3 regions of the Bradyrhizobium barranii subsp. barranii genome follow, and region 2 is predicted to be linked to each of the others. Evidence: predicted binding sites of a transcription regulator. Region 2 holds the regulator's gene; each other region holds the start of a gene.
What was found. Region 2 encodes LexA, which represses DNA repair genes until DNA is damaged. Its sites were predicted from a motif close to TGTTCNNNNTGTGTTCNG; they were not measured.
Positions count from the first base shown of each region.

Region 1: a site for LexA is predicted at 4,449-4,466, ahead of J4G43_RS14275 (DUF3072 domain-containing protein). Genes of this name have one in related genera too.
Region 3: a site for LexA is predicted at 6,577-6,594, ahead of J4G43_RS01070 (YifB family Mg chelatase-like AAA ATPase). Genes of this name have one in related genera too.

Region 1 covers NZ_CP086136.1:2,960,882-2,970,582, reverse strand. Annotated here, with positions in the region: partial or broken gene J4G43_RS14310 (HAMP domain-containing protein) at 1-1,302, shown strand, start outside; gene J4G43_RS14305 (HWE histidine kinase domain-containing protein) at 1,317-2,813, shown strand; gene J4G43_RS14300 (hypothetical protein) at 2,901-3,206, opposite strand; gene J4G43_RS14295 (hypothetical protein) at 3,263-3,520, shown strand; gene J4G43_RS14290 (hypothetical protein) at 3,617-3,862, shown strand; gene J4G43_RS14285 (hypothetical protein) at 3,962-4,147, opposite strand; gene J4G43_RS14280 (hypothetical protein) at 4,166-4,387, opposite strand; gene J4G43_RS14275 (DUF3072 domain-containing protein) at 4,503-4,697, shown strand; gene J4G43_RS14270 (DUF6496 domain-containing protein) at 4,769-5,068, shown strand; gene J4G43_RS14265 (hypothetical protein) at 5,081-5,443, opposite strand; gene J4G43_RS14260 (Do family serine endopeptidase) at 5,715-7,250, opposite strand; gene J4G43_RS14255 (universal stress protein) at 7,445-8,281, shown strand; gene J4G43_RS14250 (hypothetical protein) at 8,313-8,525, opposite strand; gene rpe (ribulose-phosphate 3-epimerase) at 8,918-9,655, opposite strand; gene cbbX (CbbX protein) at 9,652-9,701, opposite strand, start outside.
Region 2 covers NZ_CP086136.1:6,016,601-6,026,301, forward strand. Annotated here, with positions in the region: gene J4G43_RS29065 (HAD family hydrolase) at 1-416, shown strand, start outside; gene J4G43_RS29070 (hypothetical protein) at 572-766, shown strand; gene J4G43_RS29075 (molybdopterin molybdotransferase MoeA) at 998-2,209, shown strand; gene lexA (transcriptional repressor LexA) at 2,386-3,087, shown strand; gene J4G43_RS29085 (hypothetical protein) at 3,295-3,525, shown strand; gene J4G43_RS29090 (hypothetical protein) at 3,718-4,152, shown strand; gene J4G43_RS29095 (GAF domain-containing protein) at 4,376-5,317, shown strand; gene J4G43_RS29100 (ComEC/Rec2 family competence protein) at 5,327-7,621, opposite strand; gene J4G43_RS29105 (DUF2171 domain-containing protein) at 7,717-7,950, opposite strand; gene J4G43_RS29110 (nuclear transport factor 2 family protein) at 8,130-8,516, opposite strand; gene J4G43_RS29115 (glutamine--tRNA ligase/YqeY domain fusion protein) at 8,530-9,701, opposite strand, start outside.
Region 3 covers NZ_CP086136.1:235,942-245,642, reverse strand. Annotated here, with positions in the region: gene hisF (imidazole glycerol phosphate synthase subunit HisF) at 1-389, shown strand, start outside; gene J4G43_RS01090 (phosphoribosyl-ATP diphosphatase) at 468-788, shown strand; gene coaA (type I pantothenate kinase) at 813-1,769, shown strand; gene J4G43_RS01080 (PAS domain-containing hybrid sensor histidine kinase/response regulator) at 2,042-4,276, opposite strand; gene J4G43_RS01075 (hypothetical protein) at 4,396-4,869, opposite strand; gene J4G43_RS01070 (YifB family Mg chelatase-like AAA ATPase) at 4,980-6,518, opposite strand; gene J4G43_RS01065 (PilZ domain-containing protein) at 6,745-6,990, shown strand; gene J4G43_RS01060 (tetratricopeptide repeat protein) at 7,070-7,843, shown strand; gene J4G43_RS01055 (CpaE/TadZ family protein) at 7,874-9,166, opposite strand; gene J4G43_RS01050 (CpaD family pilus assembly protein) at 9,163-9,701, opposite strand, start outside.

The DNA of each region.
Region 1 (9,701 bases), 3.1 Mb from region 2:
CCGACGCTCGCGCCGCGTGCGCCCGCGCCGCAGCAGTACAGTCAGCCGCCGGCGTTGCAAGCGGCTGCACCCGAGCAGCAGCGCGTCATCGAGCAGATTGCCGACGACAGGCTCAATCTCGAGCCCGGTGACACCATCCTGCTCATCGTCGAGGACGATCCGCATTATGCCCGCGTGCTGGTCGATCTCGCCCGCGACAAGGGCTTCAAGGTTCTGGTCGCCGCGCGCGGCGCGGAGGCGCTGGAGCTTGCGAAGCAGTACCAGCCGCGGGCCGTTTCGCTCGACGTGTTCCTGCCTGATATGCTGGGCTGGACGGTGCTGAGCCAGCTCAAGCACAATCCGCTGACCCGCCACATCCCCGTGCAGATCATCACGCTCGACGAGGACCGGCAGCATGCGCTGGCCCGCGGCGCCTTCTCCTTCGTCAACAAGCCGACCACGACCGAGGGCGTCTCAGCCGCGCTGACGCAGATCAAGGAATACGCGCGGCCGCGGCGCAAGCGGCTCCTGATCGTCGAGGACAACGAGGCCGAGCAGCTCTCGATCCGCGAGCTGCTGCATCACGACGACATCGAGATCGTGACGACGGATACCGGCGCCGGCGCGCTCTCGACGCTGCGCGAGGCGCCCTGCGATTGCGTGGTGCTCGACCTGCGGCTGCCCGACATGAGCGGCTTCGAGGTGCTGGACCAGATCCGCAACGACGAGGCGCTGTCGAACGTTCCGGTGGTGGTCTTCACCGGCCGCGAGCTCTCGGCGGAGGAGGATGCGGAACTCCACACCATGGCGCGCAGCATCGTGGTCAAGGGCGTGGAATCGCCGGAGCGCCTGCTCGACGAGACCGCCTTGTTCCTGCATCGCGTGATCACGGAACTGCCGGTCGAGAAGCAGCGCATGCTGGAGAAGCTGAACAGTTCCGACGAAGACCTGATCGGCAAGACCGCCCTGCTCGTCGACGACGACGCCCGCAACATCTTCGCGCTGTCGAGCGTCTTGGAACGGCGGGGCATGAAGGTGCTGACGGCCACGACCGGCCGCGAGGCGGTGACGCTGGTCGAATCCAATCCGGAGATCGCCATCGTGCTGATGGACATCATGATGCCGCAGATGGATGGCTATCAGACCATCGGCGTCATTCGCGAAAATCCGGCCTTCGCCCGCCTTCCGATCATCGCGCTGACAGCCAAGGCGATGAAGGGCGACCGTGAGAAATGCCTGGAAGCAGGCGCGTCCGACTACCTCGCCAAACCCGTCAACACCGATCAATTGCTGCTTGCAATCCGCATGTGGCTGCACCGCTGAGTTTGGATCCGCGAATGGACCACGAAAAGGTCAACATCCTCCTCGTCGACGACCAGCCGGCCAAGCTGCTCGCCTACGAGGTGATCCTGAAGGAACTCGGCGAGAACCTCGTGATCGCATCATCGGGCCGCGAGGCGCTGGAGGTGCTGCTCAAGACCGAGATCGCGGTGATCCTGGTCGACGTCTGCATGCCCGAGCTCGACGGATTCGAGCTGGCCGCGATGATCCGGGAGCATCCGCGCTTCCAGAAGACCGCGATGATCTTCATCTCCGCGATCCAGGTGAGCGACATCGACCGGTTGCGCGGCTACGAGATGGGCGCGGTCGATTACGTGCCGGTGCCTGTGGTGCCGGAGGTGCTGCGCGCCAAGATCAAGGTGTTTGCCGAACTCTACCGCAAGACGCGCGAGCTCGAACGGCTGAACCGGGAGCTCGAGGACCGCGTTCGCGCGCGCACGGCCGAGCTGGAGAATTCCACCGCAAAGCTGCGCGAGAGCGAAGAGCGGCGCAGCATGGCGATCGCCGCCGGCAAGATGGGATCGTGGGACTGGGACTGGGTCAACGGCGACTGGATGTGGGACGAAGGCCAGTACCGCATCTTCGGCGTGACGCCGGAGACCTTCAATGTCACCTCAGCCAACATCCAGGCGCTGCTGCACCCTGATGACGTCGACCAGTTCGGCCAGGCGATTGCCGCGTTCAATACCGGCGCGCACGCCTATGAAGGAGAGTTTCGCGTCAGCCGGCCCGATGGCGATGTGCGCTGGTGCGTCGGCACCGCGGCCGCGACGGTGGACCAGGGCGGCCGCGTGGTGCGCGTGAGCGGCGTCACCGTGGACATCACCGAACGCAAACGCGCGGAAGAGAGACAAAACCTGCTGGCCCGCGAGGTGGATCATCGCGCCAAGAACGCGCTGGCGCTGGCGCAATCGATCGTGCGCCTCACCCGCGCCGACGAGGTCAAGGCTTACGTCAACGCCGTCGAGGGGCGCATCAACGCGCTGGCGCGCGTGCACACGATCCTGTCGCTGTCGAGCTGGCAGGGCGCCGAACTCTCGAGGCTGATCGACGAGGAGCTCGCGCCCTACTCGCTCGGCGGCCAGATCAAGCTGGCCGGTCCGGAAGTTCAGCTGGCGCCGGCGACAGCGCAGACGCTGGCGCTGGCGCTGGCGCTGCACGAGCTCTTCACCAACTCGGCGAAATATGGCGCGCTCTCGACGCGGTCGGGGCGGCTTGCGATCGGCTGGCAGGTCGAGGACGACCACCTCACACTGACGTGGGACGAAACCGGCGGTCCGCTGGTGAGGACGCCGAAATCCCGTGGCTTCGGCACGCGGAGCCTGCTTGCCAGTGTGGAATCGCAACTCGGCGGACAGGCGGAATTCAACTGGCGTGCCGAAGGCCTGTTGTGCCGCCTTGAGGTGCCGCTGACGCGGAAGACCGTAGCGCCGGCGGCCGCGAGCAAGTTCGACGCGGCGACGTCCGAACCCCTTCAGCGGGCCTCAGGCTAAGCATTTGCGAGCGACGTGGGCTCCGGTTCGCGCGTAAAGACAAGAATCTGGAGCTTCGGCCCTGATTCACTCAGAACCGATCATGGTCTAGCGCGTCGCGGCGACCCTCATGCGCTGCATCGCCTGCGGTTCGTCAGCGACACGTCCTTCCAGCCAGGCTTCCGTTTGCGAAAGCTCGCGCAGCGCCCGCGCGTAACGGCGGGCTGCGCTCCGCTCGGCGCCGCGCGGCAGCTTGCGCGCCTTGCGCAGCATGTCCGCAGCCGCGTTGCGATAGGCCAGCGAGCGATAGAGAAAGACGACCTTACCCATATCGAATGTTCCCGTGTTGATGGCATTCATCCTGGCAAGACCGCCATGAACGTCGGATGAAGCGGCGAATGACAAAATCGTCATGACAATGGAACCCACAATCGTCGCGCGCGTTTTATGCCACACCGCGAGGCGGTTCCATGCGCGGGAAAAAGTCGCCGAGCCTCATCTCTCCGACCGGCGTCATCAAGCTGATGACGCATGCGATGATGGGCGCAGCCCTCGGCCTTCTCTTCGGTCTCGCCCTCGTCCTTTTCAATCCGGCGGTCGCAAATTTGCTGAACCACGGCGGACATTCGGCCGCCATGGTCTTCATCATCACACTGGTGACGACGTTCGCGATCGGCGCGACGCTCACGGGCCTCGTGTTCATGCTCGCCGAGGACAAGGAATTTTGAAGCGCGCGTGACGCGCACCGGGCGCTTTCGTTCGGAACTCCTGCGGCAAATGACGGTTGGCTGCCTGCGTCAATTCAACTCAGGGAGTTCCCGCGCATGAAAACCACCAAGCTCGCTCTCACCGTGATGCTGGCAACCGGCCTCGCCGCCGCTCCGTTCGCCGCGCAGGCCAAGTCGCACAAGGCCAAGCAAGGATCCTCGATGTCGTCGTCGCAGACCACGGGTGCCAACACCAAGTCCTCCAAGGGCGCTGATCCCTCCGGTCAAGGTGGTTCTGGCCCCGGCTCCGACCAAGGCGGCACCATGACGAACAACAAGGGCGGCATGAGCAACACCAAGTGAGCTCCGGCCGACGATCAAAGGCTTCGCGGCGACGCGGGGCCTTTCGCTTTGGAGCTGGAGCCTTGGAGCTGGATTGGGAATCCTTCCAACGTCACATCGCTAAAGCGGCCGTCCCACCGCATTCGCCTTCACGAGATGCTCGAGCTGTGCACGTTTGCGTGCGATCAGGAGCTGCGCTGCAGCATCGTCGAGACCCTCGCGCTGCAATTGCCGGATGGCGGAGCCGAGTTCGAGAATTTCGGCGCGCAGTTTTAGAATCCGGCACGTGTCCGGGTCTTCCTCCACCGCACGCTCCCAAAATTCTCAGCGGCGCGCGATCACGCGCAGCGGATGACCGGATGTCGTTGCAGGACGAAGCCGTACCCGCTCGCGGACGTCAGGCAGGACATCGCCGCCACCGGCCGCCTTCCATTCGCCGATCAGCAGGTTGATTTTCCGGCGCAGATCCATCTGCGCCAGGGCCTTTTCTGTGCAGTCGCGGTCGCGATCGACTAGGTCGCGCACAGCCACCTCGATGTCGGCCATTTCGAGCCTCAAGGCGCTGATTTTGCGTCGAATTTCATTAATTCTGTTGTCCATGGCTTGTTAGAACAAAATAAGAACATATAGTCAAGTCACGATTTGAGAACGGAGAGGCCAGATGCAGGTTCAGGGTAAATACGACGCCAGGGTTTTCCTCACTGAGCAGATGACGCGAGCGCAGGGGCTGAGGCTGAAGCGTCTGAGCGAGGAGGCCTATCAGCCCACTCAATACGATCGGGCTCTGTCCTCGACTGAGGCTGCGCGCCGCATTCGAGCGCTGGAAGACGAGATCGAGTTGGCGAACTCCTTCTGAGGGGCCCCGCCGCGCATTTGGAACGTTGGGTCAGTGATGCGGTTCTTTCCCCGGGCCAAGGGAGAGAGTTGATGGCACGCAAGGCAAAGAAACGCCGCTACTCGCGCAGCGCCGGCGGTGATGTCGAGCGCGAGATGCGCCGCTATAAGAAGGGCACCGCGAAAAGCGGCCCCGGCGGTCGTGGCGGACGCGTGAAGAGTCGCAAGCAGGCGATCGCAATCGGCCTATCGGAAGCGCGCGCGAAGGGCAAGAAAGTCCCGAAGAAGGCGTCGAAGCGGAAAACGTCCAAGAAGAAGACAGCCAAGAAGACGGCCAGGAAGACGACCAAGACAACGAAGAAGACCTCGAAGCACAAATCCAGCAAGCGGTAACGCCCACCCGCGTCAGATCATGCTGCCCGGCATGAAGCAGCGGATCGAAATCCCGAACGCAGTCTTCACCGGCCACACCATGGTGTGGCCAGCCCGGTTTGGCTCGGTGATGACGGCCTCATCAGGCACGTCCACCCACTGCCCGTCGAGCCGCACGCGATAGTGCCCATCGTGCGATTCCCAATCGGGGTCGGATACAGCAAAGCCATCTGCATCCGAGCAGCAGGGCCCGAGATGGCTGCGCAAACTGTCGAACCAGGGCTTTAGCGGCGAGTTGGCGTAGCGGCCATCGTCGCGCCCCAGGGCGCTTCCGGTCGTCAGGACAAGCGGCGCCACGAGCAGCGCACACCTCAGCGAGAGCTTCAATCGATCCATGTCGGCACCGATCAAATGCGAACCTCCGGTTCCACAAGAGGGCCGGGCGTTCGAAGTTCCACTCCTGCAATTCGCCTGGGCGTCTTCATTGACGCCAAAGCCCAACACGTGATTCCGAACTGTGACGAGCGAACGCGGCTTTTTCGGACGAACCCGTCATCAACGCTGCCGTTAACGAGAATGTTATCGGCACCTGTGGGAATCTTCCAGACGCGCACGAAAAAGGCGGCCCGCAGGCCGCCTTTTGAGTCTACCGCCGGAAGCGCGAGGCTTAGGCCAGCGGCACCGCGACGAACCGCGTCGCTTCCTGGCTCTTCACCTGCAACAGCACGCTGTTCTTGCCGGATGATTTGGCCTGTGCCAGCTCGGAGCGGACGTCACCGACATTGGCAACGGCCTTGCCGCCGACATTGAGGATGACGTCGCCGGTCTGGATGCCGCGCTGCGCGGCGGGTCCCTGCGGATCGACCTCGGTCACGACGACGCCCTTCTGGCCCGCGCCCTGGACGTCGCCTGCCGGCGCCAGGCTGAGACCGAGGCGCGGCGTGCCGGTGTTCGGCTGCGCCTTGCCCTCGCCGGCCTTGGCCTGCCGCTCGTTCGGCAACTCGCCGAGGGCGAGTGTCACCGTCTTGCTCGCGCCTTTGTGGAAGACGTCGAGCTTCACGGAGGTGCCCGGCGCCAGGGTGGCAATGGTGCGGGCGAGATCGCGGGAGTCCTTGATCGCGGTACCGTTGACGGCGGTGATGACGTCGCCCGCCTCGATGCCGGCCTTCGCCGCAGGGCTGCCGTCCTGCGGATTGTCCACGATCGCGCCGCGCGCCTCCTTGAGGCCGAGGCTGTCGGCGATCTCTGCGCTCACCGGCTGCACCTGCACGCCGAGCCAGCCGCGGGTGACCGAGCCCTTGTCCTTCAACTGCGCGACGACCAGCTTCGCGGTCGAAGCCGGAATGTCGAAGCCGATACCGACCGAACCGCCGGAGGGCGAGAAGATCGCGGTGTTCACGCCGATCACATTGCCGTTCATGTCGAAGGCCGGACCGCCGGAATTGCCCTTGTTGATCGGCGCGTCGATCTGGATGAAGTCGTCATAGGGACCGTTGCCGATGTCGCGACCGTTGGCCGAGACGATGCCGGCGGTCACGGTGCCGCCGAGGCCGAAGGGATTGCCGACCGCGACCACCCAGTCACCGATCCGCGGCTTCTGGTCGGAGAATTTAACGAACGGGAAGTCCCTCTTGCCATCGACCTTGATCAGCGCGAGATCGGTCTTCGGATCGGTGCCGACCACCTTCGCGGTGTAGCTCGTGCCGTCATCCATGGTCACCTGCACCGACTCGGCGTGATCGACGACGTGGTTGTTGGTCACGGCATAGCCGTCGGCGGAGATGAAGAAGCCGGAACCCTCGCCCGTGATCATCTGGTGGCGCTGGCGCGGCATGCCGTTCATGCCACCCGGACCGCGGAAGCCGAACTGCCGCGAAAACTGGTCGAACGGCGAATCCTCGTCCGAATCCATCCGGTTCTGTTGCAGCATCGCGCTCTTGTCATTGTCCTGGTCGATCTTGACCCGCACCGAGATGACGGCGGGTTTGACCTTGCTGACGAGATCGCCGAAGCCCGGCGGCGTCGCGGCGGCTTCCGCCGCCTGGGCCGGCCCGATGAAGGAATTCAGACCGAACTGCGAAGAGGCGGGAGAGGCAGCGAGCACGGCCACGCCAAGCGCGGCCACGGTGCCCAGCAGCGCAAGCCGGCGCGGCTTCAAGATCTTGCGGGACGTGGTGGTGTCGGAATTGACGTGATCGTTCATGTCGAAATGTCCATGTTGGGTAAGTCGCCTTGCAACCAACATGGACATCGTCACCTTACGGCGTCCCGTCCGTCCGATTAAATCTTGGCAAAGGTACCGCGAAAATCAGGGCTGCACATTTGATGCGGCTCAACGCAGGCCCCGTGCGCCGTGATAGACTGCGGCCACTGGATGATGTCCACCGGAGGCGCGCCATGTACAAAGACATTCTCGTCCACATCCCGACCGAGCGCCCGATGAGCGCGGTGATCGACGGCTCAATCTCGCTCGCGGCGAGACTCAACGCACACGTCGACGCGGTCGCCGTCGGGTACGTCGCGAGCAGCACTGCCTATGTCCTGGATGGCGGTGCCGCCGTAGCGGCGGTGTTCGAGATGGAGCGCGAGCGCGCGGTGGAGCGTGCCGAGGCCGCGTTGGCGATATTTCGGAGCGAAGCCACGAACGCCGGCATCTCCTGCACCTGCCACCCGCTCGGCGCAATCCCGGCGGACGCAGCCGGCTCGCTCGGCGAGATGGCGCGGCTCCACGATCTCAGCATCGTGCTGCAGCCCGATCCGGCGCAAGGCTCATTCGACAATGACATGCCCGGCGAGATCCTGTTCCAGGCGGGCGGACCGGTGCTGTTCCTGCCCTACACCTTTCGTGGGTCATTCAGGGCGAACCGGATCGGCATCTGCTGGGATGGCAGCCGCCTCGCCGCCCGCGCGATGCGCGACGCCGCTCCCTTCCTGGCCCGCGCCGAGGAGATCGTGATCATCACGATCAACGAAGCCGACGCGGTTCCCGACGAAGTCTCGGCAAGCCATCTGGCAAGACACCTCGGCCGGCGCGGGTTGTCTACCCGCACGGTCAGCCTGTCGGCGGCGCGCGCCGACATCCAGCCGACTATCCTGTCGCTGGCCGCCGACGAGAGCCTCGATCTCCTGGTCATGGGCGGCTACGGCCACTCAAGGCTACAGGAACGCTTCCTCGGCGGCGTCACCCGCGCCATGCTGGAAGCCATGACGGTCCCGACGCTGATGTCGCATTGATCGAGAGATGATCCGCAACGGACCGACGCGCTCACGCCGCGGCGGGGGTCTCAAATGGCGCGGTGGCGATGGCGTCGTCCTCGGGCTGCGCATTGCACGCATCGAAATGCGCCTTCAGCGCAATCTCGGCGAGATATTCGAAATGTTCGGCTTGGCCAAGGAGTTGCCAGTTCTGGAGCGGCCGATAGGCCGCCTGCTGACGACAGAGAGACGCCAGGGCCCGGTAGCGACGTACGTTCTCCATGAGACCCTCCCTCGCATTCACTGAGCTTATTGCCCTGATTTACGTCAGGCCGATGGCGGTTATGCAAAACATTTACTGCATGCGAAGCGCCCCGCGCAAGCTGGGTTAACGTCTGGGAAACGCGCAGGCCCCCATTGGTTCCTATCGGAGGACTCCACGTGGAACTCATTGGCCAGGCGTAGTGCTGGCGCGCGACGGAGATGCCGATCAGATCAAGATACCGTTCGATCGATTCTGGCCACCCGATGAGATTGCCTTGCATTTCTGCGCAGAACTCTCGCGCGCGGAAGGCCCGCTGCGCCGTGCAGCGTGCCCTGTAGAACCCCGGACGGAATGGCACGCCATAGCACAACCAGCGCGACGCCGGCTCCGCCACGCCTGTATGCCGTATTCTACCGGGTGAGCGCGGTCTCGCCGGCCCGGATCGTCTGCGCCGAACCATGTTGCAGCTTCGGAACCCTGCCGGATTCCGCAGCAGCGCGGATGGCGGCGATGTTGCCCGCATAATCGGCGCTGCTCTTGCCGCGGAACACGGCCGATCCTGCCACGAGGGTATCGGCGCCCGCGGCAGCCACGGCGGCGGCATTGTCGCGCGTGATGCCGCCATCGACCTCGAGCCGAATCGGCCGGTCGCCGATCATGCTTCGAATGCGCCTGATCTTCTCGATCTGGGAGTCGAGGAAGGACTGGCCGCCGAAGCCGGGATTGACCGTCATCACCAGCACGAGGTCGAGACGATCAAGCACGTATTCGATCGCAGCTTCCGGTGTAGTCGGACACAGGCTGACACCAGCCTTCTTGCCGAGCGCGCGGATGGCCTGGAGCGAGCGGTCCAGATGCGGGCCGGCTTCGGCATGAACCGTGATGACGTCGGCACCTGCTTTTGCGAACGCCTCCAGATAGGGATCGGTCGGCGCGATCATCAGATGCACGTCAAAGATCTTCGCCGTCGCCGGCCGGATCGCCTTGATGACGTCGGCGCCAAAGCTGATGTTCGGCACGAAATGTCCGTCCATGACGTCACAGTGGATCCAGTCGGCGCCGGCGGCATCAATTGCCCTGATCTCCTCCCCGAGGCGCGCGAAATCGGCGGCCAGGATCGAAGGCGCGATGAGGATTTCTCCCGTCATGGCGTCGCACTCCTCTGCGCGTCCGCACCACCGCTGAAAACGCGGC
Region 2 (9,701 bases):
TGCGCGTCTCGCTCGGGATCGGCATCTCGGACGCGCAGTTCCTGGAGGGCTGGAACGCGATCTTCGCCGGCGAGATGCCCGATATCGCCGAGCTGCTGCCGCGTGCGGCCAAGCAGTTGCCGCTCTACGCCTTCTCCAACACCAACCGGCCGCATGTGGACCACTTCTCGAAGGAATATGCCGCCCTGCTCGGCCATTTCCGCGAGCTGTATCTGTCGTCCAGCATCGGCCTGCGCAAACCCGATGTGGAGGCCTTCGACCATGTCGTGGCGGCGATCGGCGTGCCCGCGAACCGTATCGTGTTCTTCGACGATCTTGCCGAGAACATCGAAGGAGCGCGGTCGCGCGGCCTGACCACGGTCCACGTGACCTCGCCCCGCGACGTCGGGAACGCCCTCAAGGCGCTCGGAATCTGATCTCTGGCCGGCAAGCCGACGGGCCGCGAATGGAACTATTTTGCCTGGGGGCGAGGAACCAAAACCCTTTGTGCATTTTTATACGGAGTTCCCGGAACGATTGCCCCTCTCAGGACTCATGAGTCCGTTGGGAATTCTACATCGGGCTTATCGTCGTGTTGGGCAAAACCTACCTCACCAAGCAGGCCTCTCTGCTGATGAAATTCGCCAGGACCACATCGGATTCTGAGCTTTCCGCCAAGCTGATCAGCAAGGCCGCCGACCTGAAATCCCAGGCCGACCCGCTGCCTGACAGGGATCAGGGCCCCGCAGCGCCGGACGTCAGTCCGTACAAGCAGCCGGGGAGCTGACCGATGCTGGCCGTGGCTCTCGTCTTTCTCGTCCTCGCCATGGCCATCCTCGTACCGGTCTGTCTCGCCTTCTGGATCATGCCGCGGCGGACTTGATGCTCACCCTTCATCGCAGAGCGGATGACGCAGGATAAATCATCCTGCGCGGCCACTGTTTTGCCTCTGCGCCTGCACTCGGCTAGAACTCTCGCCGCCGATTTGCCCGAACGGGCCCAGCAGGAGTTTTCACCCGTGGCCCTGATGCCGGTTTCCGACGCGCTCGCTGCGGTGCTGGCGGGCGCAGAGCCGCTGCCTGAAGAGATGATCGCGCTCGACGCAGCCTTCCACCGCGTGCTCGCGCGCGACGTCGCCGCGCGGCGCACGCAGCCGCCGCAGGCGATGTCGGCAATGGACGGCTATGCGGTGCGCGCGGTCGATGCGGCGAAGATCGAATCCCAGCTCACCCTGATCGGCGAGGTCGCGGCGGGCCGCCCGTTTGCGGGATCGATCGGCGCCGGCGAGGCCGTGCGTATCTTCACCGGCGGTGTCGTTCCCGATGGCGCTGATGCGGTCGTGATCCAGGAGGACACGATCGCGGACGGCAAGCGCATCACCATCAAGGAAGCCGCCGTAACGGGGCGGCACATCCGCCCCGCCGGCGTCGACTTCTCGGAAGGCGACGTGCTGCTGCGCAAGGGAGCCCGGCTCACCGAGCGCGACCTCGCGCTCGCCGCCGGCATGAATTACCCGCAATTGCCAGTCCGGCGACGCCCGAAGGTCGCGATCCTCGCGACCGGCGACGAGCTGGTGATGCCGGGTACGACGCCGGGCCACGGCCAGATCGTCTATTCCAACGGCTACGCCCTGCACGCGCTCGCCCGTAGCGAGGGCGCCGATACCATCGACCTCGGCGTTGCCGCCGATACGCTGGAGGCCACCACGGCCGGCATCGGCCGCGCGCGGGAGAGCGGCGCCGACATCCTGATCACGACCGGCGGCGCGTCGGTCGGGGACCACGATCTGGTCCAGCAGGCGCTGAGCGACGAAGGTATCTCGATGGCGTTCTGGAAGATCGCGATGCGGCCGGGCAAGCCGATGATGAACGGGCGGCTCGGCGCGATGCGCGTGATCGGCCTGCCCGGCAATCCCGTGTCATCCTACGTTTGCGGCTTCCTGTTCATGGTGCCGTTGATTCGCGCGCTTTCGGGCCGTTCGATGATTCATCACCGCCGCGAACGCGCGGTGCTCGGCCGCGATGTCGGCGCCAACGACCAGCGCGAGGATTACCTGCGCGCACGCCTCGAGCTGCGCGATGACGGCACGCTCGTCGCCCTTCCGGTCAATCACCAGGATTCCTCGCTGCTTGCGAATCTCGCTGCGGCACAGGCACTTCTCGTGCGCGCGCCATTCGCGTCGAAGGCCGAAGCCGGCACGCCTTGCGAGGTCTTGCGGCTGCCCGTCTGAGCGCTTCGTTCGCGTGCGTTCCGCGAACTTTGTCGCGTTCACGGTAAATTAAGCAGTTGCGGAACATGTATCGAACATATAGTGTCCGTTCATGATTTGTTTCGAGAATGTAGCGGCTTACTGCTGAATTCAGCGTCTCGGAATCGAACGACATCAACCGGGGGATTTTGGTCGAGATGTTAACGCGCAAACAATACGAGCTCCTGCGGTTCATCAGCGAACGGCTGAAGGAAAGCGGCGTGCCGCCCTCCTTCGATGAGATGAAGGACGCGCTCGACCTGCGCTCGAAATCGGGCATCCATCGCCTGATCACTGCGCTCGAGGAGCGCGGCTTCATCCGGCGCCTGCCCAACCGGGCCCGCGCCATCGAGGTGATCAAGCTGCCCGAGCTTCAGGCCGCTGCCGGCAGCCGCCGCGGCTTCACGCCGAGCGTCATCGAAGGCAATCTCGGCAAGGTCCGCACGACTTCGAGCCCGCCGGCGGACGAGGGCGAGCGCCCCGTCGCGGTCCCCGTGATGGGCCGCATCGCGGCCGGTACGCCGATCGAGGCCTTGCAGACCCGCAGCCACACCATCAGCGTACCGCCTGACATGCTCGGCTCGGGCGAACATTACGCGCTCGAAGTGCGTGGCGATTCCATGGTCGAGGCCGGCATTCTCGACGGCGACATGGCGCTGATCCAGCGCAACGAGAGCGCCGATACCGGCGATATCGTGGTGGCGCTGATCGACGACGAGGAAGCGACGCTGAAGCGCTTCCGCCGCCGCGGCGCCTCGATCGCGCTCGAGCCCGCCAATGCGGCCTATGAGGTCCGCATTCTGCCGCCCAACCGGGTGAAGATCCAGGGCAAGCTGATCGGGCTGTACCGGAAGTATTGATACCGGACGTGCCGGTATCGGTTATTTGGCGCCCCGCGCGCTTTCGATCGGCATCGCCGATCCGAGATTGGAGCGGACGATTGTCCGCTTCCGCTGGATAGTCTTTCTGGTTTCGCGCAGATTATCCGGCCCCTCCTCCAGCGGTAAATCCTCGGCACGCCGCACGAAGCAGCCCTGCTTCGCGGCCTTCAGGTTCGAGGAGAAGTCATGCGCCGGATCGTTCTGAGCACAATTGCTGTGGCGCTGATCGCAGCATCAGCGTCGCAAGCCTTGGACGTACAAGCCTTGGCCACGCAAGCCTTGGCCGCGCAATCGCGGCCCCATGTCCGCAAGGACACCGCCGTAAGCGAGCAAGTCCGCAAGGCCCTCGACGCCGTCGACCAACCGTCGCGGCCGGGCTGGCAATATTCCGGCTGGTCGGCGCCTGCGGGGCGCTGACACGCGCCTGCAGAATGCAAAGGGGCGGGCTTTGTTCCTGGCAGATTCGGGAAAGTTAATGTGATTGCGGCCTGCGGCGGCGAGCCGTAGATTTGCCTACAACCCGGCAGAACGTTTGGTATTTCCACTCTGATAGAGGCCTGCGCCTCGATTAAGAGACGTGGGTCGCTATCCCTGCATGAGGAGCACCCGATGTGTGACTACAGCCTGCATGCCGTCGCGTCGCGTCCCGCCGAAGTCGGCGAGACGATCGTCACGACAACCTTCCGCGGCACCTCGACGCGCGGCTTTGCCTCCGCGGCCGATCCGACCGTCGCGGTCTGCCTGCTCCCGGGGACGGAGCTCGCCTTCGCCGACAACGTCCGCTACGACAATCGCTGGATCTGGACGCGCACCGTCAATTCGCGCGTCGGCAAGTTCGGCAAGATCGATCCGCACATTCCCGATCGTCATCATGATGCGATCGAATTCCCCGACGGCAAATCCGTGCTGGTGACGCAGCTGGTCGAAGGCCAGCGTGCGACCGTGCTGCAGCTACCGGTGACCCAGCCGCTCGGCGAGCGCGAGCACAAGCCGCAGACCATCACCGACAGCCGGACAACCATCACCCGCCTGCCGATCGGCTGATGCAGCCATTCCCGGCCGGCAGGTCGGGCCAGGATTGAAATCGCCATCGCCGGCCGAGGCCGGCGAGATGGTGTCGTTTGTGTCCCGCGAAACTCCATCGGGCGGACCAAGCCGTGGCGTCTCCCACCGCACGAAGTTTGCGCTGTCCTGCCTGAATTTTGAACGTCCGTTCCGCAGCCAAATGGCCGATGCTTGGTGCGGCTTGAGACGGCGGGCACGTTCGATGAAGACCTTCATTCGCGTCGTTGAACTCTGGGTGCCTGACCGCACGCGCATGCGGCTGGAATTCGGCGGCGGCCTCTACGGCGAAGGGTTGTCCGCGTTTAGGGACGTGAGCGAGGATCTGCACTTCGGATATGACGAGGGGCTTCCCGGCAAGGCCTGGGCCAGCGGCCACCCCGTGATCCTCACCAGATTCACCGATTCCTATTTCAAGCGGACCGATCAGGCCATCGCCGCCGGGCTGACCTGCGGCGTGGCGGTGCCGGTGTTTTCAGGCGAATTCCTGCAAGCCGTCATGGTGCTGTTCTGCGGCGACGACGAGGCCCATGTCGGCGCGATCGAGCTCTGGCACAACGATGCCGAAACCTCCCACGAGATGGGGCTCGTCGACGGCTATTACGGCACCGCCGACATGTTCGAATTCAACTCCCGCCACACCAGATTTCCGCGTGGCTTCGGCCTGCCCGGCCGCATCTGGAAAGCCGGCCTGCCGCTGATCATCAAGGACCTGCACGATGCCAGGAGTTTTTTGCGCTGGGAGGACGCCGCCAAGGTCGGAATCAATCTCGGCGTCGGCGTTCCCTACCGGGCCGGCACCGATCAGACCTGGGTGCTGACATTTCTCTCCGCGCAGGCGACCCCGATTGCGCGACGCTTCGAGATCTGGGTCCCGGACGAGGCCCGTTCGGCGCTGGTCTTCCGCGCCGGCGATTGCAGCGCGCAGACCGACCTCGCCGCGCTCTATGCGACGAAATCCATCGCCAAAGGCGAAGGCAGCATCGGCGGGGCCTGGGCCACCGGCATGCCCGCGCTCAACGACGATCTCGCGCGTGACGGCTCGGTCGCGGCCTCGCAGGCCAGCGCCTCTGGACTGAGCCAGATGGTCGTCCTGCCGGTGATCGGCAATGCCAGGCTCGACGCCGTGCTGGCCTGGTATCTGTAACCCGTCCGCTCAATCCTCAGCCTGCAGGTCGGCTTCCGATGGCGTCGCGTCGCGGTTGCGGGGAGCCGCCGCCTGCGGCGCAAGGCTCGCGCTGAAATCCGCCTCGCCGGCAGCCGCCGGCGACCACGGACGGTCTGCCCCCCTTGCCTTCGCCGCCTGAACCGCAAAGCCGTCGCCGCTTCGCGTCAGCGCCAGCGCGCCCTGCCTTGCGAGACGCTGACGGTCGACAACCATGGCCGCGCAATCCGGCGGCGCCGGCCGCGCCGTCACCACCAGCGCGGCCCGGCTGCAATCGTCAGCCAATGAATCGATGCGCAAGGCCAGCGCGACCAGGCGCCCGTCGGCGAGCGGCGTCACGCAGCCGGCTTCGTCGCACGACACGCCGGCGGCCAGTGAGGCACTGCCGGCATCGCGCGGATCGGCGTCGGCGGCGAGCCATTCCTTCAGAAGAAAACTGTCCTTGCTCGACCTGATGAGATGCAGGTGCCCATCCCTGCCCCGCACCGCGACGCTCTGGCCGTCACCGGCGATCAGGACATCGGGCTGGCGCGCGCACAGTCCCCAGAGGATCGCGGCCAACAACACCACCGCGCCGGCCCAGCGCAACGGCGTGCGCAACAAGCCCATCACGATGATTCCCAAGCTTGCGGCGATCAGCGGTGCGATGCCGAAAGCCGAGATGCGGCCGACCGCGCCCGGCAAAGCGGCCACCCAGCGCGACACCGCAACCATCCAGTCGATGCCGATCCCCATCAGCCACCAGAACGGACCATCAAGTCCGAACGGCGCTGCAATCAAGCCCAACAGGCCCGCGGGCATCACCAGGGCCGAGACCACCGGCATCGCCCCGAGGTTGGCGAGCACGCCGAACGGGGTGACACGGTGAAAGTGGAAGGCGGCATAGGGCGTGGTCGCGAGCCCCGCGATCAGCGAGGCCAGGAAAAGCATCGCGATCTCGCGCCCGCCCCACATTGCAATCCGCGCGGTCGCGGAATGATCTGGCGACGCAAACAGGTTCGGCATGCCGATCTGCACCAGTGCCACCAGTCCGAGCGTCGCGGCGAAGGACATTTGAAAACTCGGATGCACAAGTGCCTCCGGTGCGACCGCGAGCACGATCAGCGCGGCCACCGCCAGCGTGCGGAAGGTGATGGCACGGCGATCGACCATGACCGCGATCAGCACCACCGCCGTCATGAAGAACGAGCGTTGCGTCGCGACCTCCGCGCCCGACAGCAGCAGATAGAACGCGGCTGCGACCAGCGCCGCGGCCGCCGACCATTTCTTGATGGCAAAGCCGGCCGCCATTCCAGGGATCAACGCCAGCAGCGCGCGCACCGCGAAGAAGACCACGCCGGCGACGACCGCCATGTGATAGCCGGAAATCGAGAGCACATGTCCGAGCCCCGAGATGAACATGGCGTCGTTGACGGGCGTGGTAATCGCATCGCGCCGGCCCGTGAGCAGCGCGGTCGCAATCGCCCGGTTGTCGCCCTCGAGCGTGGCGCGGATGCGCGCGTCGATCGCATCGCGCAGACCCTGCATGAAGGCGGCATAACGCAGCCGCAAGCCACCGGCGTCCGGCGGCACCGATGCCGCAATCGTGCCCATCACGAAGCCGGAGGCGCCGATGCCCTGGAAGAACATGTCGCGCGAAAAGTCATAGCTGCCGGGGCGCACCGGCGACAACGGCGGCAACAGCCGCGCCTTCAACTGCACGAAGCTGCCGACCTCGGGCGCAGTCCCCTTGCGCACGGAGAGGCGCACGCGCTCGAGCTTGACGTCGCTGCGCTGCGCCTCCATCGCGGTGACACGCAGCACGAAGCGGTCGGTGCGCTCGCGGATGTCGCGGGTCTCGACGAAGCCCGACAGCGAGACGGAATAGAGCGGCTTTGCCAGCACCGTGTGCGCGATCCGCGCCGTCTTCCAGGTCGCCGTGGCAAAGCCGGCCGCGACCGCCGCGATCATGATCGCCGGTGCAAACAACCGGCTCCGCCGCAACAGCACGGCGCCAAGCATGAGTGCGATGGCCGTCGCGGCAACGACCCACAGCACCGGTTCATGATCGGCGGCAAAATAGAGCGCGATGCCGCCACCGAACGCGACCGGCACCCACGGCAACAATCGCCCGGCGCCGGCCTCGGCGCGCGCCCATTCGCGCAGGGTCTCGGCCAGCGACGTCCAGAGGTCGAACCCTGCCGGCGCGAGGCCGCCCGCGGAGGCAGCTCGGCCGATGGGCCAAGTCCCCGCGATCCAAGTCCCCGCAATCCCCTGGGACCGAACTGGCCGGCCCGGCTCCGCCATTCCCTGCACCTTACGATACGCGATAGGCCAGGAGGCTACCGGAACGTGCAGCTGCGCGAATAGTGGTACGGATCAGGAACGGAGCGAAGGTCCCCCTACTTTTCCTCTTCCATCGTCACGGCGACGTCCGCCTTGGCCGAGAGCCGGACCTTGTTGCCCTCGACACCGGCGACGAGGCCCTTGTCGATGAAGTGATGGTGACCCTTGTGGCTGCCCTCGCCGCTATCCTTCTTGGTCAGCTTGATGCGATGGCCCTCGACCTTGTCGACCGTGCCGATGTGGACGCCATCGGCGCCGATGACTTCCATATGCTCTGCGATGTTCTGCATGGTGGGTTCCTTGTTAGACCCACCCCAACGCGCGGGGGCAGCGTTCGTTGCTATTGTCATTCCTGGGCGCGCCACTTGGCGCGAGCCCGGAATCCATAACCACAAGCCGGGGTTATGGATTCCGGGCCTGGCCCTTCGGGCCATCCCGGAATGACGAGAGAGGCGGAGTAGCGCGACGGCTAGATCAACGGCGCGCGCGACGAGGCATGGTGATTGACGATCTTCCAGTCGCCGTCCTCGCGGAGGATGACCCAGCTCATCTTGACCGAGAACTCCGCCCTCTCGCCGGCGAGGTCAAACGACACGATCGCGGCCATGTTGATCAGGTCCGGGCTGGCTTGCGCGGCGCGCACCTCGGAAAACACGGCGCTCGGCTGGCGCCAGCGCGGCAGGCCGTTGAAGTAGTCGGCGACGCCGTCCCTGCCCCGATAGAGTCTTGGATTCGAGCCGAAGAAGAACGCGTTCTTCGCATAGAGCGACGACAGCGCAGCCGCATCGAGTGTCGCGAAGCCGGCGCACCATTTCGCGATGATGGCGGAAACGATCGCGTCGGCTTCACTGCTCATAGGCGCAATCCCCTCAGCCCTTGGCGACTTCCTTCGCGAACGTATCGCGCAGGCCAATGGTGCGCGAAAACACCGGCTTGCCCGGCCTCGAGTCCTTGTCGCGCACGAAATAGCCCTGACGCTCGAACTGCATCGGCTCGGTCGAATTGCTCTCCGCAACCGATGCCTCGATCCGCGCATTGGAGAGAATCTCCAGCGACTGCGGATTGAGATCGGCCGCGAAGTTCGAGGCGTCCGGGCTCGGGTTGGAGAACAACTGGTTGTAGATGCGGATCTCCGCCGGCACCGACGTCGCCGCCGGCAGCCAGTGCATGGTCGCCTTGACCTTGCGGCCGTCGGGCGCGTTGCCGCCCTTGGTCGCGGGATCGTAGGTGCAGCGCAGCTCCACCACTTCGCCCGCGTCGTTCTTGATCACGCCGGTGCACTTGACGAAATAGGCGTAGCGCAGCCGCACCTCGTTGCCAGGCGACAGGCGGAAGAACTTCTTCGGCGGGTTCTCCATGAAGTCGTCCTGCTCGATATAGAGCTCGCGGCCGAACGTGATCTTGCGCGTGCCGGCCGAGGGATCGTCGGGATGGTTGATCGCCTCGAGCTCTTCGTTCTGCCCTTCCGGATAGTTCTCGATGACCACCTTGAGCGGCCGCAGCACGCCCATGCGCCGCTGCGACGTGCGGTTCAGCTCCTCGCGGATGCAGAATTCCAGCATGCCGACATCGACGACGCTGTTGGCCTTGGCGACGCCGATGCGCTTGACGAATTCGCGCAAGGCCGCCGGCGGCACGCCGCGGCGGCGCATCCCCGCTACAGTCGGCATGCGCGGATCGTCCCATCCGGCGACATGACCGTCGCGGACGAGCTGGGTCAGCACGCGCTTGGACAGCAGCGTGTAGGTCAGGTTGAGCCGCGCCATTTCGTACTGGTGCGGCTTGGACGGCACCGGCAGCTTTTCGATGAACCAGTCGTAGAGCGGCCGATGGTCCTCGAACTCCAGCGTGCAGATCGAGTGCGTGATGCCCTCGATCGCGTCCGACTGGCCGTGCGCATAATCGTAGCTCGGATAGATGCTCCACTTGGTGCCGGTGCGCGGATGATGCGCATTCAGGATGCGGTACAGCACGGGGTCGCGCAGGTTGATGTTGCCCGCGGACATGTCGATCTTGGCCCGCAGCACGCGCGCGCCGTTCG
Region 3 (9,701 bases), 4.9 Mb from region 2:
TCGACGCCAAGCGGGTCAAGCGTCCGGGCGGCGACCGCTGGGAGATCTTCACCCATGGTGGCCGCAACTCGACCGGCATCGATGCCATCGAATATGCCCAGGAAGTGGTCTCGCTCGGTGCTGGTGAAATCCTGCTCACCTCCATGGACCGCGACGGCACCCGGCAGGGCTTCGACATCCCGCTGACCCGGGCGATCGCCGACAGCGTTCCCGTTCCCGTGATCGCCTCGGGCGGTGTCGGCAATCTCGATCATCTCGTCGACGGGATCCGCGACGGCCACGCCACGGCCGTGCTGGCCGCCTCGATCTTCCATTTCGGGGAATTCACCATTCGCGAAGCCAAGGAGCACATGGCCCGGCGCGGGCTGGCCATGCGCCTCGATGCCTGACGACTCCCGATCATAAAAATGCTACATAGGCCTGCGGGGAATGGCCTCCGTAGCCTTGTGTGTTTCTGAGTAATTCCGATGTCGCGTTTCACGATCCACGATCTGGCCGACACCATCGACGCCCGCGCGGCGGCCGGCGGCGAGGCGTCCTATACCCGCAAGCTCCTGGACAAGGGCGCCGAGCATTGCGCCAAGAAGTTCGGCGAGGAGGCAGTCGAAACCGTAATCGCAGCAGTCGAAAACGATCGCGCGCATCTGATCGCTGAAAGTGCCGACCTGCTCTATCACTTCCTTGTGCTGCTCAAGGCCCGCGGCGTAAAGCTGGAGGAGGTCGAGGCCGCGCTGGACAAGCGGACGAATATGTCCGGATTGGAAGAAAAGGCGTCCCGCAAGGGTTAGTAGATCCAACGGAAAGGTCGCGTCATGGATATCCGCGCACCCGAGCAGCAGTATAATCCGTACCGCGTCTATACGCGCGAGCAGTGGTCGCGACTGCGCGACGACACGCCGATGACGCTGGAGCCCGGCGAGTTCGACCGGCTGCGCTCGCTGCACGATCGCCTGGACTTGCAGGAGGTCGAGGACATCTACCTGCCGCTGTCGCGCCTCCTGTCGATCTATGTCGATGCGATGCAGCGCCTGTATTACGCGGAGCGCCAGTTCCTCAACATCCGCGACCGCAAGATGCCCTACATCATCGGCGTCGCCGGTTCGGTCGCGGTCGGAAAATCCACCACGGCCCGCGTGCTTCAGGCACTGCTGGCGCGCTGGTCGCCGCGTCCAAAGGTCGAACTGATCACCACCGACGGATTTCTGTATCCCAACGCCGTGCTGGAGCGGCAGGGCATCATGCAGAAGAAGGGTTTTCCGGAGAGCTACGACCTGCCGCTGCTGCTCAGCTTCCTCTCCGACATCAAGGCCGGCCGCCGCCACGTGCGCGCGCCGGTCTATTCGCATCTGACCTACGACATCGTGCCGAACCAGTGGGCCGAGATCGACCAGCCCGACATCCTGATCGTCGAGGGCGTCAACGTGCTGCAGACCGGCAAGCTGCCACGCGACGGCAAGGCGGTGCCCGTGGTCTCCGACTTCTTCGATTTCTCGGTCTATATCGACGCCGACGAGGCGGCGCTGCGGCAATGGTACATCAAGCGCTTCCTGGCGCTGCGTGACACCGCGTTCACCAATCCAAAATCCTACTTCAACCGCTACGCGCTGTTGTCGGACGAGGAAGCCACCGCCACCGCGATCGCGATCTGGGAACGCACCAACCTCGCCAATCTCGAGGACAATATCCTGCCGACCCGCCCCCGCGCGACGCTGATCCTGAAGAAGGGCGCCGACCACACGGTTGCGAGTGTGGCGCTGCGACGGCTATAGGCCGCGGTGCCGTAGGGTGGGCAAAGGCGCGAAGCGCCGTGCCCACCGTCTATCTCCATTTTGAACGTGAATGGTGGGCACGCGGAGCCTGTCATCGGGCGCGCATTCGCGCGACCCGTTGGCTTTGCCCACCCTACGGCATCGGTGTTTGGCGCACGCCTGCAGCCACAGCGTCATTGCGAGCGCAGCGAAGCAATCCAGAATCTTTCCGCGGAGGGATTCTGGATTGCTTCGTCGCAAGGGCTCCTCGCAATGACGGAGGAGAGACCTTCCTACACCATCAGATGCCGCGCCGCCGCCAGCCCGGCCAGCGCCTCGTCCAGCTTGTCGCGGTCGAGCGGCTTGATCAGAAATCCGTTCATGCCCGCCTCGAAACAGGCATAGCGATCCTCCACCAGCGTATTGGCGGTGAGCGCGAGGATCGGCGTGTGGTGGCCGCCCTTGGCGGCCTCATGCGTGCGGATGCGTTTCGTCGCCTCGATGCCGTCGAGCTGCGGCATCTGGATGTCCATCAGCACGAGATCGTAGGGCGTGCCGGCCGATGACGCCGCGAGCCAGGATTCCAGCGCCGCCTCGCCATGCACGGCGATGACGACGCGGTGGCCGAGCTTGGTCAGTAGCGAGCGCATCAGCAGCGCGTTGATCTCGTTGTCCTCGGCGACGAGGATCGACAGGCCCTTTGCCGTTACGACGCCGGCGGGGGAGGCGGCCGGCGGCTCCGGCGCCAGTTCGGGCGAGGCGACCTCCGGCGTCAGCGCGAGACGTGCCGCGAGCGAAGCGGCGCGCAACGGCTTGATCAGGAAGCCGGTGAAAGAAGCTGAAAATTTCTCGTGACGCGAGCTCGACGTCAGCAGCACCAGCCGCTGCGTCGCATGCTTGCGCGCGACCTCGCCGAGATGGTCGGCGATGGCGGCGCCGATCGCACGATCGACCAGCACCGCATGCCATGAGCGCTCCGGCAGCAGCGCCTCTGCGACGGCGCCATCCGAGACGAGGCAGATCTGTCCGCCCCAGCGCTCCAGCCGCCGCGCGATCAGCGAGGCCTCGATGCCGTCGGCGATCAGGAGGATCGACTTGCCGGTGAGATCAGGGCTCGGGAACGCCGTCTGTCCCGCGCCGGATTGCGATGGCGGAAGCGGGATCGCGACCTCGAAGGTCGAGCCCTTGCCCGGCTCGCTCTCCAGGGTGATGCGGCCGCCCATGCGCTTGACGATGCGTTCGCTGATGGCAAGGCCGAGCCCGGTGCCGCCATAGGTGCGGGCGACGCGCTCGTCGGCCTGCTCGAACTCGCGGAAGATGCGCGTTCGCGCCTCGGGTGCGATGCCGATGCCGGTGTCGCGCACCAGAAAGCTGATCTCGTTCGGCCAGATGCCGGGTTCGACGATCAGCGCGACGCCGCCGGTCGCGGTGAACTTGATGGCGTTGCCGGCGAGGTTGAGCAGCACCTGGCGCAACCGCGCGGCATCGCCGACGACCTCGAGCGGCAGGCGCTCGTCGACATAGGCGGCGATCTCGAGCGTCTTTGCCTGCGCGCGCGGTGCGAGCAGCTCGGTGATCTCCTCGATCATGGTCGAGAGCGCGAACGGGCGCTGGTCGAGATCGAGCTTGCCGGCCTCGATCTTGGAATAGTCGAGCAGTTCCTCGATCAGCGCCATCAAGGCTTCGCCGGAGGTTTTCACCGCCCTGGCATAGGTCGTCTGCTCCGGCGTCAGCGCGGTGTCGAGCAACAGGCCGCCCATGCCGATGATGCCGTTGAGTGGCGTGCGGATCTCATGCGAGGCCATCGCCAGGAAGCGCGACTTGGCGCGGTTGGCGGCATCGGCCTGGTCGCGTGCGTCCGACAGCGCGCGCTCGGTCTCGGTGCGGTCGGTGACGTCGCGTCCGACGCTCTGCAATTCGGCGGGCTGGCCGGCATCGAGACGGACATAGCCCTCGCGCCAGGCGATCCAGCGCGCGCCGTGCGGGGTGGTGATCCTCTGGTCGTGAATGCGCGTGCCGTTGCTTTCGCGGGCGCTGTCGCCCTGCTCGAGGACGTCGAAATCGAAACGCGTGCCGACCAGCACGTTGCGCGCCTGTCCTGCGAGCGCGCAATAGGCGTCGTTGGCGAAGGTGATGCGGCCCTGATGGTCGCGCAGCACGATCAGGTCACCCTGCTGTTCGAACAGGCTGCGCGCGCGCTCTTCCGCTTCCTTCAGTTCCCAATTGCGGTCGATCAGCGTCTCGTTGTGGGCGGCCAGCTTCCGCATCCGCTTGTTGACGAAGCGCAGCCGCATGCTGAGCGTGGCGAGGCCGAGGCAGGCGAGCGCGAACAGGAAGCTTGCTCCGACCGCAAACGTATTGGGATCGTAGCCGGAGTTCTCGGAGCGGCTGCCGGAGACGAAGCCATAGGCGCCGCCGAACGTCGCCGAGAAGATCATGAAGGAGCGGATCGCGAACGCGATGCGAGGATGCTGTCGCCTGAAGCGGCGCATGCGCACCTTGATCCGGAACGTCCGATCCATCGCCATCGACCCCGACTCTTGCTCCGAAACCCCGCGTCGCCAATTGCGACGATGTCTCGCCGACCTTGCGAACAGCTTGAGGCTTTGGTTCGGCCTCCAAACAGGGTTGACGAGGTGTTAACGCTTCAGAGCGAGGCGGCCTGGAGCGGGAGCGGGCGGTGGCCGCCATTGGCACCGACGATCAGCGCCGCGGCCTCGCGCTGCGAAAAGGACTTCGAGCGCACATAGATGCGGTAATCGGCCGGCCCGTCGGTGGACAGGTAAATCACCGGGCCGCCGTCGACCGGCTCCGTGGCAATCGTGACGAGGCGCGTCGCCGGATTGACCTGACAGGAATCCGGTTCGGAGCCGAGACCGTCGTCCACGACCGCGAAGTCCGCCGCGTCCGGATCGTCGGTGATCTGAACCCGCACCGTGGCCCGCGACAGATCGTCGGTGAAGGCGACATGGACGCCGGCCGTCCAGAACAGGGATGTCAGCTCGACTGAAGTCTCGCCAAGCGCGATGCAGGGGTGCGAGACCGATCCGATCTCGCCGCGGGCGAACACCGCGGCCGCCAGCAGGGGAACAACCGAGGCCAGGATCTTGAAACGCAACATGACACGCTACTCGCCCGGGCCCTGTGTGGAACTCATAGGGGAACGCTTGGGCCTTATGGTTTGCAGAGCGTAAAGGAAACTCGTTACCGCCGGGTTGATGCGCGGAAGGATCAGGCCATCTGCCGCACATCCTCCGCGAGTGCGCGGTAGGACAGCGCCTCGGCGAGATGCAGCCGGCCGATCTTCTCGGCGCCGTCGAGATCGGCGAGCGTGCGCGCCACCCGCAGCACGCGGTGATAGCCGCGCGCCGACAGCCGCATGGTCTCGGCGGCATCGCGCAGCAATTTGGCGCCTTGCGCATCCGGCTTGGCGACGTCTTCCAACACCGAGGCCGGCGCCTCGGCATTGGTGCGAACATGCGGCAGGCCCGCATCCGCGTAACGCGCGAGCTGGATGTCGCGCGCGGCTGCCACGCGCGCGGCGACTTCCGCCGAGCCCTCGGCCGGCGGCGGCAGGATCAGATCCGCGGCGGTCACCGCGGGAACCTCGATGCGCAAATCGATGCGGTCCATCAGCGGACCGGAGATGCGCGCCTGGTAGTCGCCGGTGCAGCGATCGATGCGGCCGCGCTTGCAGGCATAGCCGGGCTCGAACGCATGGCCGCAGCGGCACGGATTCATCGCCGCGACCAGCATGAAGCGCGCAGGATAAGTCACGCGATGATTGGCGCGGGAGACGGAGACCTCGCCGTTCTCCAGCGGCTGGCGCAGCGAATCCAGCACGCGCGGATCGAATTCGGGCAGCTCGTCGAGGAACAGCACGCCCTGATGCGCAAGCGAGATCTCGCCGGGCTTTGCGCGGATGCCGCCGCCGGTGAGCGCGGCAATGCTGGCGGAATGATGCGGCGAGCGGAACGGCCGTCGCGCGGTCAGCGCGCCGCCCTCGATCTCGCCGGCGACGGAGGCGATCATGGAGACTTCGAGCAATTCGCCCGGTGACAGCGGCGGCAGGATCGAGGGCAGGCGCGCCGCCAGCATCGACTTGCCGGCGCCGGGCGCGCCGATCATGAGCAGGTGATGTCCGCCGGCGGCCGCGATCTCCAGCGCGCGCTTGGCGCTCTCCTGGCCCTTGATGTCGCGCAGGTCGAGCGGGGAGGTGGCGACCTCGTGCACGCGCGGCGTGGGCCGCGACAGCACCTGCGTGCCCTTGAAATGGTTGGCGATCTGGATCAGCGATTGTGCCGCGATGATCTGGATGTCCGGGCTCGCCCACGCCGCTTCCGAGCCGCAGGCTGCCGGACAGATCAAGCCTTCCTCGCGCACATTGGCGCCGATCGCGGCGGGAAGCACGCCGGCCACCGGCGCGATCGAGCCGTCGAGACCGAGCTCGCCGAGAACGGTAAAACCGGTCAGCGCATCGGGCGGGATCGCGCCGATCGCGGCCATCAGCCCGAGCGCGATCGGCAGGTCGTAATGGCTGCCCTCCTTGGGCAGGTCGGCGGGCGCCAGATTGACGATGATCCGCCGCGCCGGCAGCGCCAGCCCCGAGGCAATCAGCGCCGAACGAACGCGCTCCCGTGCCTCCGACACCGCCTTGTCCGGCAGGCCGACGATCGCGAAAGCCGGCAGGCCGGGCGCGACCTGCACCTGCACGTCGACCGCGCGGGCCTCGATCCCCTCAAAGGCGACGGTAGAAACCCGCTGAACCATGCTCGAACCAGCCTGCCCTCTCGTACAATTAGGGGTGGCAGAGCCCGATCTTTCTTGCAAGAACAATACGAGAACAGCCCGAGGGCCCGGAAAACCCTAACCGGTCGTAAACATCACGCAGACACTACGCCTCGAATGCGAGCGGCTCTCATCAGCACATCCCAACGAATGTTCGCTACTCCTAGAGCTGCGGGATGGGCCGTGATCTAACGGGGGAACAATTCAAATGCTTGCAAATCGCCGCAGAAGCGAACGACGGGTGTGCACTCGGCTCGCCAAGATTCACTTTGGCGCGGGCTCGCTGCCGAGGGATTGCACGATCACGGATATCTCGGATGGGGGCGTGAAAGTGGTGGCGGAGTTTCTGGAAGTGCCGCCGCAATTCACCATCATCTTCGCGCCCGATTATTCCCGCCAATGCCGCCTGCGCTGGCGCATCGGCTGCGAATTCGGCGCCGAGTTCACCGATTGAGCCGGACGGGCCAGGTTCCTTAACTGGACTTTAGGGTTAATCGGTAAGCATCACTGATCAGTCGCCGAGTGATCAGAGTATGCCCAAGCGTTCGTCCCTTGCCTCTCCGCCGGCGAGATTCCTGCTTTCCGCGCTCGTGATGCTTGCCCTCGGCGGCTGCCAGACCACGAGTCTGGAGGACATCACCGGCGCGCTCGGTGGCAAGTCGGAAACGGCCGGCAGGGCCGATCCGAAGCCGGACATGGACGCGCTTCGCGAGCGCTATCGCGCCAAGCCTTCCGATCCCAACGTCGCGCTCGAATATGGCATGGCGCTGCGCGAGACCGGCCAGCGCGCCCAGGCCGTTGCGGTGATGGAGCAGGCCGTGCTCGCCCATCCCAGCAACAAGGCGCTGCTCGCCGGCTACGGCCGCGCGCTCGCCGACAGCGGCAATTTCCAGCAGGCTTTCGATGTGCTCAGCCGCGCGCATACGCCTGAGGATCCGGACTGGCGCATCCTGTCGGCGCAAGGCGCGGCGCTCGATCAGCTCGGCCGCAACGAAGAGGCGCAGCAATATTATTCGGCAGCGCTGAAGATCGTGCCCGAGGAGCCGCAGGTTCTGTCCAATCTCGGCCTGTCCTACATGCTCCAGAACAATCTGCCGCGGGCCGAGGAAACGCTGCGCCGCGCCTATGAGCGCAATCGCGCCGATTCCCGCGTGCGCGCCAATCTGGCGCTCGTCGTGGGACTGCAGGGGAAGCAGGCCGAGGCCGAGACCATCGTGAAGGCCGACCTGCCGCCGGATCAGGCCGCGGCAAAGGTCACGGCGCTGCGGCAGTTGCTGGCGAAGAAGCAGCAGCGGGCGGACAAGTAACCCGCCCTCGTTTCTCGTTCGCGTTGGTGCTTACGACACCTTGCGATGTGGGGCTGACCCGCGACCCGCCCTGCCCTTGAGCCTTTTCAGGAGCGGCCCGAGCAGCGAGCGCTTCGGCTTCTTCACCTCGCCACGCCCGGCGAGGCGGTTCGCCATGTTCTGGAACAGAAGGGTGGTGCGGTGGTTCTTGGAGACCTCTGCGATCATCTGACCGTTATTGGCCGCGGTCGAGAACAGTTTCGAGTCGAACGGGATCGCCGCGATCGGCTGGCTCTCCATGGTCTTGGCGAACGCCTTGACCTCGATCTCCGCGCGCTTGTGCATGCCGACCTGGTTGATGCAGTACAGCGGCGGACGGTCGTTCGGCCGTGCCGCCTTGAGCACGCTCAGCATGTTCCTGGTGTTGCGCAAATTGGCGAGATCTGGCTCGGCCACGATCACGATGTCGTCGGCATTGACGAGCGCGCGGCGCGTCCAGCCCGACCATTGGTGGGGAACGTCGAGCACGATGCAGGGCGTGGTCATGCGCAGCGTGTCGAAGATCGCATCAAAGGCTTCGGCGCCGAAATCGTAGACGCGGTCGAGCGTTGCGGGCGCGGCGAGGAGACTGAGGCGCTCGGTGCATTTGGCGAGCAGGCGCTCCATCAGCGCCGTGTCCGGCCGGTCCTGCGAGAGCACCGCGTTGGCGATGCCCTGCGCCGGGTCCTGGTTGTAGTCGAGGCCGGCGGTGCCGAAGGCGAGGTCGAGATCGATCACGACGGAATCGAGCGCGAGGTCGCGCGCGATGGTCCAGGCCACGTTGTGCGCGACCGTGGACGCACCGACGCCGCCCTTGGCGCCGACCACCGCGATGACGCGGCCGGTGATGATGGCTTCCGACGCCGAGAACAGGCTGCAGATCGAGCGGACGACGTCGAGGGTTTCGACCGGTCCCACCACGTAGTCGTTGACGCCGCGGCGGACCAGCTCGCGATAGGGCGCGGTGTCGTTCGGGTTGCCGATCACGACCACGCGGGTGCCGGGATCGCAGACGCCGGCGAGATCGTCGAGGCCCTCGAGGATATCGCGTGTGCCGTCGGATTCGATCACGATGACGTTCGGCGTCGGCATCGTGTCATAGACTTCGATGGCCGCGGCAAGGCCGCCGCCCTTGGCGGTGAGATGCGCCTTGGCGAGACGGCGATCCTGCCCGGCCGCGGTGATCGCGGCGAGCGTCTGCTCGGTCTCGCAAAAGGCCTGCACCGAGATGCGAGGAACCGGCGCAATGTGGTCCTCGGGGTGCCGCGGGTCGTCCGCTTCTTCGTCGTCGTGAAAACTTGTCATTTGCCGGTGTCGCTGAGTTTGGCCTTTTCGGCCTCGGGATACATGGTCGTGGTCGCCATGCCCTTGCGGTAGCGCTCGAAGGCGATCTCGCGCCGTGCGGTGTAGGCAGGCGTCTCCGCCCTCGGCTGCTCGAGGTCGGCGGGGTTGTCGATCATGGCCGCGAGGTTGCGCTGGCCGGCGCAGCCCAGATTGAAGTACGGCCGGTTCTCGTTGTAGCCGGGGTCGAGGATGTTCGGACCGACGTCTTCCGGCCACAGCCCGCAGGGGCCGGCGACCGCGGCGATCTTCGAATAGCTCAGGCGGATGGTCGGCAGCAGTCCGGGATCCTCGGGGCGATAGGGATGCTGGACGATGGCGCGCGACGGCACGCCGCCGGATGCGAGCACCGACCGGATTTCGTGGTAGCTCGCCGCCGCGGCGCGTGAATTCGCAGCGTCGCTCGGCACGTCGACGACGACGGAACCGGTGCCTTCGCGCACCCAGTCCCTCGCAATGCCCGCGACGTCCGCGTGCTGCGCGGTGGAGAGGCCGCCGC